2 regions of the Vogesella indigofera genome follow, and region 2 is predicted to be linked to the other one. Evidence: predicted binding sites of a transcription regulator. Region 2 holds the regulator's gene; the other holds the start of a gene.

Region 1 (4,352 bases), on a different contig from region 2:
GCAACGGGCAGACCTCGGCCAGTTCTGCCGAATTCAACTCGGCATTGATCTTGCCCTGCCGTTGCAGCTGCCGCCCGCGCGCCGTGCCCACCCGCTCGCGTACCGCCTGGCTGCCCTCACCGCTGGGCAAGGCCTGCAGCTCGTCAAGCGACAAACCACCGACCTCCACCATCAGGTCAAAGCGGTCCAGCAGCGGACCCGATATTTTAGCGCGATATCGGCTGACCTGCTCGGGCGTACAGCGACACGGTTTGCGCGGATGCCCCAGATAGCCGCACGGGCAGGGATTCATTGCCGCCAGCAACTGGAAACGCGCGGGATAGGTTACCTGCCGCGCGGCTCTGGAGATATGGATCTCGCCGCTCTCCAACGGTTCCCGTAGCACTTCCAATACTTTGCGATCGTATTCCGGCAGCTCATCCAGAAACAGTACGCCGCGATGCGCAAGGCTGATCTCGCCGGGACGCGGCTCGGAACCGCCGCCAACCAGTGCCACCGCGGAAGCGGTGTGGTGCGGCGAGCGGTAGGGACGGATCCGCCAGCGGGACAGGGCAAAGCCCTGGCTGCCCAGCGACTGCACCGCTGCGCTCTCCAGCGCCTCGTCCAGCGTCATCGGCGGCAGGATGCCGGGCAGGCGTGCGGCCAACATTGACTTGCCGGTGCCCGGTGGCCCCTGCATCAGCAGGCTGTGGCCACCGGCGGCGGCCAGCTCCAGCGCCAGCTTGGCGGCGCCCTGGCCACGAACTTCGGACAGATCGGGATAAGCTTGTTCCGCTGGCGGCATCAGCGTTGCCGACACCTCCGGCAAACGGGCGATGCCGGCCAGATGCGCGCACACCTCGGCCAGCGTATCGGCGGCAAAGATGCTGACGCCGTGTACCAGCGCTGCCTCGTTGGCACTGGCACGCGGCAGGATGAAGGCGCGGCCGCTGTCGCGCGCGGCATTGACCATCGCCAATGCGCCGCGCACCGGACGCAACTCGCCACCCAACCCCAGCTCGCCCGCCAGTTCATAACCGGACAGCTGTTCTGCCGGCAATTGCCCGGCAGCGGCCAGCAAGGCGATCGCCAGCGGCAAATCGAAACGCCCGGACTCCTTCGGCAGATCGTCCGGCGCCAGATTGACGGTAATGCGCCGTGCCGGGAAATCAAAGCCAGACTGTAGCAGTGCGGCACGCACCCGCTCACGGCTTTCCTTGACCTCGGTATCCGGCAGGCCGACCAGCGTGAACGACGGTAAGCCGTTTGACAGGTGCACCTCGACGCTGACTTGCGGCGCACACAAGCCGGACAGGGCACGACTGAAGCAAACGGCCAGCGTCATGGGGTTATTGTGCTTCGATGTCTGCCGCGGGGGCGTCAGCCGCAGGAGCGCCGGTCTCAACCACGGCAGCGGCTTCCAGCGCCTGCAGGCGCGCTTCCAGCTGTGTCAGCTGCTCGCGGGTGCGGGCCAGCACTTCCTGCTGCACGTCAAACTCCTCGCGCGTCACCAGATCCATGCGCGCGAAGGTGGCGCCCATCATCGCCTTGATGTTTTTCTCGATGTCCTTGGCAGGACTGGCGGCGATGGTCTCGCTGATCTTGTTGCTGATTTCATCGAATAGTTTCTGGCTAAGCATGGCAGCTCCTTGACTTTGTCATGGTGGATTGAATTTGAGTTTAGCAAAAAGCGTTCACCACTGCAGAAACACGCACGCACCACACTGAGGCATGTGGCGGCCGGATTGCAGTGCATGGCACGAAAAATGATGCACCAAAAAGGAAATCACAAACTATGCTGCTGATAAATAAAGGAAATACATTGCTGGCACAGTTCATGCATTGGCCGAATCGTCTTTTTACGCACAACCTCGCATCAAGGAGTCAAACATGAAACTGGTCAGCGCAATTATCAAGCCGTTCAAGCTTGACGAAGTCCGGGAGGCGCTTTCTGCCATCGGTGTTCAAGGCATTACCGTGACCGAAGTCAAAGGCTTCGGTCGCCAGAAGGGGCATACCGAGCTGTATCGTGGCGCGGAATATGTGGTCGACTTCCTGCCCAAGGTCAAACTGGAAATTGCCATCGCCAACGAATTGCTGGATCAGGTGGTCGAGGCCATCGAGAGCGCCGCCCGCACCGGCAAGATCGGTGACGGCAAGATTTTCGTGATGGATCTGGAGCAAGTCGTTCGTATCCGCACCGGCGAAACCGGCGCCGATGCTGTCTGAAGCTTGATGCAAGGGGAAACATAATGAAGAAACTGTCCATCAGCGCCTCGGCGCTACTGTCGGCACTATTCGCGGCACCCAGCTTTGCCAACCTGCCGCAGCTGGTCGCCACCAGCACCATCAGCAGCGGCGACACCGCCTGGATGCTGACCTCCACCGCGCTGGTGCTGTTCATGACCATTCCCGGCCTGGCCCTGTTCTACGCCGGCATGGTGCGCAAGAAAAACGTACTGTCCACGCTGATGCAAAGTTTTGCCATCTGCGCCATGATCACCGTGCTGTGGGCGGTAATCGGTTACAGCCTGGCGTTCATGCCGGGCAACCCGTACATCGGCGGCTTTGACCGCATCTTCCTCGACGGCATGCTCTACCTGAAGGACGAAGCCAAGCTGACGGTACACCCACTGGCGGCCTCCATTCCGGAAGGCGTGTTCATGATGTTCCAGATGACATTTGCCATCATCACCCCGGCGCTGATCGCCGGTGCCTTCGCCGAACGCATGAAGTTTTCGTCGATGATGGTGTTCATGGCACTGTGGTCGCTGGTCGTGTACGTCCCGGTCGCACACTGGGTGTGGGCACCGGGCGGCTGGATGTTTGACCATGGAGTACTCGACTTCGCCGGCGGCACCGTCGTGCACATCAACGCCGGTATTGCCGGTCTGGTGGCGGCACTGGTCCTGGGCAAGCGGGTCGGTTACGGCCGCGAAGCGATGGCGCCGCACAACCTGGTGCTGACCATGGTCGGCGCCTCGATGCTGTGGGTAGGCTGGTTCGGTTTCAACGCCGGCTCGGCGGTCGCGGCTGACGGTCGTGCCGCGATGGCGATGGTCGCTACCCAGGTTGCCACCGGCATGGCGGCACTGGCCTGGATGGCGGCGGAATGGATCGCCAAGGGCAAGCCGTCGGTACTGGGCATCGTCTCCGGTGCCGTCGCCGGCCTGGTGGCCATCACCCCGGCCGCCGGTTTTGTCGATGCCAAAGGCGCACTGGCCATCGGCCTGATTTCCGGTCTGGTTTGCTACTGGAGCGCCACCTCGCTGAAGCACATGCTGAAGTATGACGATTCGCTGGATGCCTTCGGTGTGCACGGTGTCGGCGGCCTGATCGGCGCCATCCTCACCGGAGTGTTTGCGGTGAAGGAAATCGGCGGCGTGGAAGGCAGCGTGATGACCCAGACCGTAGGCGCGCTGGCGACCGCCGTCTACTGCGCCATCGTCACCTTCGTGCTGCTGAAGATCATCGATGCGGTGATGGGGCTGCGTGTCAGCGAAGAAGAAGAACGCGAAGGCCTGGACGTTGCGCTGCACGGCGAACGTATCGAGTAAGCCTGCCGACCACCTGCGGCCAACGTTGGCCGCAATCACAACCGCCCGCCTGTCGGGCGGTTTTTTCTTGCCGCCACGGCGGCGACACTCACCTGACGGGCACACGCAGAGACAGTACCGCTGGCAACCGCCCCTACCCTGCGCCCAAGCTCCCGGACTGCCTGCGGCCAACCTTGCCACTTGTGCCACAAAAAAAACCCGCCCAACAGCGGGCGGTTTTTTTAGTGGGAGCGGCAGTCGTGTGACTTACTTGACGATACGCAGGTGCGAACGCGACGGTTTGTCCTTGCCGCTGGCCGGTGTGTCGGTCGCGGCCGACTCCGGCTCTGCCGTCGGCTGCGGCCGCTCGCCGGTGACCGGCTCCAGCTCGAAGCCCATGCCCTCGCCGGTTTCGCGCGAGAAGATGGACAGCACATTGCCGATCGGCACCCAGATGTCACGGCTGACCCCGCCAAAACGCGCCGAGAACGACAACCAGTCATTGTCGATCTGCAGGTTCTTGGTGGCGTTGTAGCCGATGTTGAGCACGATCTCGTTGTCCTTCACGAACTCCAGCGGCACCGTGACACTGCCATCGACATGCACCACCAGGTACGGTGTCTGCTCGTTGTCGGTGCACCACTGGTGTAGTGCGCGGATCAGGTAGGGCTTGGTACTGGTCGACACGGCGGTCCCTTACTTGCGCATGGCTTTTTCAGCCGGGGTCAGCGAATCGATGAACGACTGGCGCTGGAACAGGCGCTCGGCGTACTTCAGGATCGGCGCCGCGCTCTTGCCCAGGTCGATGCCGTAGTGCTCCAGGCGCCACATCAGCGG
Region 2 (4,352 bases):
GACCTGGACGCGGTTGGGGTGGATGAAGTTGAGGTGACCGACCAGTGCCTGGGTTGGCCGCTGTTCATCATTCGAAATCAGGTTGTCGGAGCCGGAACGGCCGGCGACCCAGCTCAGGTTGAGCTTGTGCTGATTGTCCTGGTACAGGCGGCGAACACTGATATTAGGCATGGTCTGGGGTGTCGGAAATCAGTTCAAACAGCTTCTGCGCATCGCAGGCGGGATCGTTCATCTGTTCGCGCAGCGCCTTGCTGGAGAAGCGCTGAGCCAGCTCGGACAACACCTGCAGGTGGATGTCGGTGGCCTGTTCCGGCACCAACAGCACGAACAGCAGCGAGACCGGTTTGCCATCGGGGGCATCGAACGGAATCGGTGCCTTCAGGCGGATGAAGATGCCGGTGGCTTCCTTCAGGCTCTTGATGCGGCCGTGCGGGATGGCGACGCCTTGTCCCAGGCCGGTGGAGCCGAGTTTTTCTCGGGCAAACAAGCTGTCGAAGACATCGCTGCGCGCGATGGCGTGACTGTTTTCGACCATCAGGCCGACTTGTTCAAAGAGTCGTTTTTTGCTGGAAACGTCCATGTCAGCAATGACGTTGTCCACGGAGAGTATTTTACTGATCAAGCCCATAATGCCATTTGCCCGAAAAAATCGAGGGCCATTCTACGCCGAGTCCACGGAATACCATAGCGGAAAGCGCAGGATGATCGTCAGGAGAAAAAGCGGTAGCCAAAAAAAGAACGGATAAGCAAGCAGCGCTTGCATTATCCGTTTTTGTTCAGCAAATCCTGATCAGAGCGACGCTTGCTCTTGCGGTACCGGTGCGCGATGCTCGACCTGTTTTTCCTTGAATTTCAGTACCTGACGATCCAGTTTGTCAGTCAGCAGGTCGATGGCCGCGTACATGTCCGCTTCGGTGGCTTCGGCATGGATGTCCTTGCCTGCCAGATGAACATTGACTTCGGCTTTCTGTACCAGTTTGTCGACAGACAGTGTCACGTTGACACCGATCACATTATCGACATGGCGGGTAATGCGTTCCAGTTTGCTTTCGATGTAGTCACGAAGCGCCGGGGTAACGTCGAGGTGGAGGCCGGTAATCTTGAGGTTCATACCCTAACTCCTTCTGTTGGTGCCATATCCGGACTGGGCATGGCGATCTTGTTATGAACAACCTAAAAATTCTTGCGCTGGCTGACCGGCGGGATCTGCATGGCTTCACGATACTTGGCTACGGTACGTCTTGCAACCTGAATACCTTGTGCGATCAGCTTGTCTGCAATGGCGCTGTCAGACAGCGGTTTGTTGTGGTCTTCCGCATCAATGATCTGCCGGATCAGTGCCTTGATCGCGGTGGCGGAACACTCGCCACCACTGTCAGTATCGACCGAACTGCCAAAGAAATATTTGAGTTCGAACAAGCCACGGCTGCACAGCAGGTATTTTTGCGTGGTGACACGGGAGATGGTTGACTCATGCAGACCGAGTTCTTCCGCGATGTCTCGCAGGATAAGCGGGCGCATGGCCACTTCACCTTGTTCAAAGAACGCTTGCTGTCTGTCAACAATAGATTCTGCCACTTTCAGGATGGTGTCAAACCGTTGTTGAATGTTTTTTACCAGCCAGCGTGCCTCTTGCAGCTGGCCACCCAGATTATGGCTGCTGCCCTTCTGTTGTAGCATGCCTGCATACATCTGGTTGACGCGCAGCTTGGGCAGCGTGCCCTGGTTGAGGCGCGCCACCCAGCGCTGCTGGCGCTTCACCACCAGGATATCGGGGGCGACGTAGTGGGTCTCGCCCTGATCGAAGCCGCTGCTGGGGCGCGGCCGCAGGCTGGCGAGCAGCGCGTGGGCAGTTTTCAGCTGCTGCTCGTCAATGGCGAGCAGCTTCTTGAGCTTGGTGAAGTCGCGGTTGCCCAGTAGCGGCAGGTGCTGCTGCACCATGTCCAGCGCCAGCTGGCGCACCGCGGCCGGTGCCGCGTGTTGCTGCAGCTGCAGGCTGAGGAATTCGGTGAGGTTGCGGCTGCCGATGCCGGTCGGCTCGAACTGGGTCAGCAGCTTGCGCAGGCACTCCAGTTCGTCGCCTTCCACTTCCAGCTCCAGCGGCAGCTCGGCGGCGATGTCGTCCAGCGAGGTCGGCAGATAGCCGTCGTCGTCCAGTTCGTCGATCAGCAGCGACATCAGCGCCTTGTCGCGCTGGCTGAGCTGGGTTTCGCCCATCTGCGCGGTCAGGTGCTCGCGCAGCGACGGCCGGCACGGGGTGTTGAGAATGGGGTCGAATTCGTCGTCGTCATCGTTGCGGCTGCTGCCGCTCCCGCTGCTGCCCCAGTCGCCGAGCAGTTCGCCGTCGTCACGGCTGCTGTCCGCTTCCGGCCGCTCCGCCTCGCTGCCGCTGTCCGTCACCGGTGTGTCGCCGCCGGGTGTCAGCACCGGCAACGGGCTGTCGGGCTCGTCGTGGCTGTCGCTGTCGGCACGTTCCAGCAGCGGGTTTTCCAGCAGGTAGCGCTCCAGCTCGGTACTGAGGTCCAGCGTCGACATCTGCAGCAGCTTGATCGATTGCTGCAACTGGGGGGTGAGCGTGAGTTGCTGGCTGGTTTTGAGCTGGAGGGTCTGTTTCATGGCTTACAGATGGAAGTGTTCGCCCAGATACACCTGGCGGACCTGTTCGTTCAGCACCAGCGCTTCCGGCAGGCCGGAGGCGAGCACGCTGCCTTCGGAGATGATGTAGGCGCGATCGCAGATGCGCAGCGTTTCTCGCACGTTGTGGTCGGTGATCAGCACACCGATGCCGCGTTCCTTGAGGAAGGCGATGATCTTCTGGATGTCGATCACCGCGATCGGATCGACGCCGGCAAACGGCTCGTCCAGCAGGATGAAGCGCGGGCGGGTGGCCAGCACGCGGGCTATTTCCACGCGGCGGCGTTCGCCACCGGACAGCGCCAGCGCGTTGCTGTCGCGCAGGTGGCTGATGTTGAGGTCGTCCAGCAGCAGGGTCAGCTCGTTTTCCAGCTCCTCGCCCTTCAGACCGGCAATCTCCAGTACCGCGCGGATGTTCTCGTCCACCGTCATTTTGCGGAAGATCGACGCTTCCTGCGGCAGATAGCCGAGGCCGAGCCGCGCGCGCTGGTGGATAGGCAGGTGGGTGATGGTCTGGCCGTCGAGGCGGATTTCGCCGGCATCGGCGGCGATCAGCCCGACCACCATGTAGAAGCTGGTGGTCTTGCCGGCGCCGTTGGGGCCGAGCAGGCCGACCACCTCGCCACTGGCGATCTCCAGCGACACGTCGCGCACCACGGTGCGCTTCTTGAAGGTCTTCTTCAGGTGCTGGATGGAAAGCTGGCTCTGGGTCATGGCGTACCCTGTGCTTTGGGCTGCAGGATCACCGTCACGCGGCCGCTGGTGCCGCTGGCGGCGGTGCCGCCGCTGGCCTGGTAGGTTTCGGTGGCGGTGTTGTAGACGATGACGGCGCCGCTGACCGAGTCCTGGCCGCGCTTGACGCGGGCGTTGCCGGTCAGGGTGGCAAGGTTGGCCGCAGTGTTGTAGTTGACGTTGCTGGCGCTGCCCTCGACATATTCATTGCTGCCGTCGACCTTCTGGCGGAAGGTGACCGGGCTGCCCTGCGCCTGCAGCTGCTGGTTGCCCTGCGCGTCGCGGGTCACGGTCACGCGCTGCGCTTTCAGGTTCAGCGTGCCCTGTACCACCACGACATTGCCCTCCCATACCGTCACGCCTTTCTTCTGGTCCAGCGAGCCGCGGTCGGCGGACAGTTCGATCGGTTTTTCGCTGTCGGCCTTTTCAGCCATGACAGGGGCGCTCAGCACGAGGGCGGTCAGCGCGATCAGCACACTATGGCGCATAGGTAATCCTTACGTTGGACAGCAGGTTCAGCTGGCCGCTGTCCTGCTGGTAAATGAAGCCGGTCGATTTCAGTTGCGAGGTGCCGTAGTCGGCCACCAGCGGTGCGCGGTTGCTGGCACTGCGCGCGACGGTGTCGACATGCAGTACCGAGGTTTGCAGCAGGATGGCCGGGGCGGCGGCGGTGGCCTTGCGTTCCCAGCGCACATTATCACTGAAGTCCGCCGTTTTCTGCTGCTTGTGGTAGCGCCCGGCCGCGGCCGTCACCGTGTAGTCGGGGATGCCCTGCTGGAAGACTTCGATGCGCGGCTTGCTGAGATAGACATTCGGATTGCGCGGCAGTTGCCACATCTGGGCTGCCTGCAGGTACTGCTGCGGCCGGCCCTGGGCGTCGAAGCGCTTCGCCGTCAGCCGGTTGATGGTGTATTCCGGGCGGCTCAGGTCGATCTTGCCCGGCGCATCGCCGCGCTGCATGGTCAGCACATTGAGCCAGAAGGCGA

What was found. Region 2 encodes sigma-54, which starts transcription at its own class of promoters, with help from an activator protein. Its sites were predicted from a motif close to CTGGCACGCTTCATGCTT; they were not measured.
Region 1: a site for sigma-54 is predicted at 1,805-1,822, ahead of glnK (P-II family nitrogen regulator). Genes of this name have one in related genera too.

Annotation. Positions count from the first base shown of each region.
Region 1 covers NZ_JAQQLA010000004.1:359,656-364,007, forward strand. Annotated here, with positions in the region: gene PQU89_RS07435 (YifB family Mg chelatase-like AAA ATPase) at 1-1,324, opposite strand, end outside; gene PQU89_RS07440 (accessory factor UbiK family protein) at 1,329-1,619, opposite strand; gene glnK (P-II family nitrogen regulator) at 1,870-2,208, shown strand; gene PQU89_RS07450 (ammonium transporter) at 2,232-3,536, shown strand; gene PQU89_RS07455 (ClpXP protease specificity-enhancing factor) at 3,783-4,202, opposite strand; gene PQU89_RS07460 (glutathione S-transferase N-terminal domain-containing protein) at 4,212-4,352, opposite strand, start outside.
Region 2 covers NZ_JAQQLA010000012.1:115,492-119,843, reverse strand. Annotated here, with positions in the region: gene hprK (HPr(Ser) kinase/phosphatase) at 1-171, opposite strand, end outside; gene ptsN (PTS IIA-like nitrogen regulatory protein PtsN) at 164-628, opposite strand; gene hpf (ribosome hibernation-promoting factor, HPF/YfiA family) at 791-1,111, opposite strand; gene PQU89_RS16255 (RNA polymerase factor sigma-54) at 1,174-2,616, opposite strand; gene lptB (LPS export ABC transporter ATP-binding protein) at 2,620-3,348, opposite strand; gene lptA (lipopolysaccharide transport periplasmic protein LptA) at 3,345-3,854, opposite strand; gene lptC (LPS export ABC transporter periplasmic protein LptC) at 3,844-4,352, opposite strand, start outside.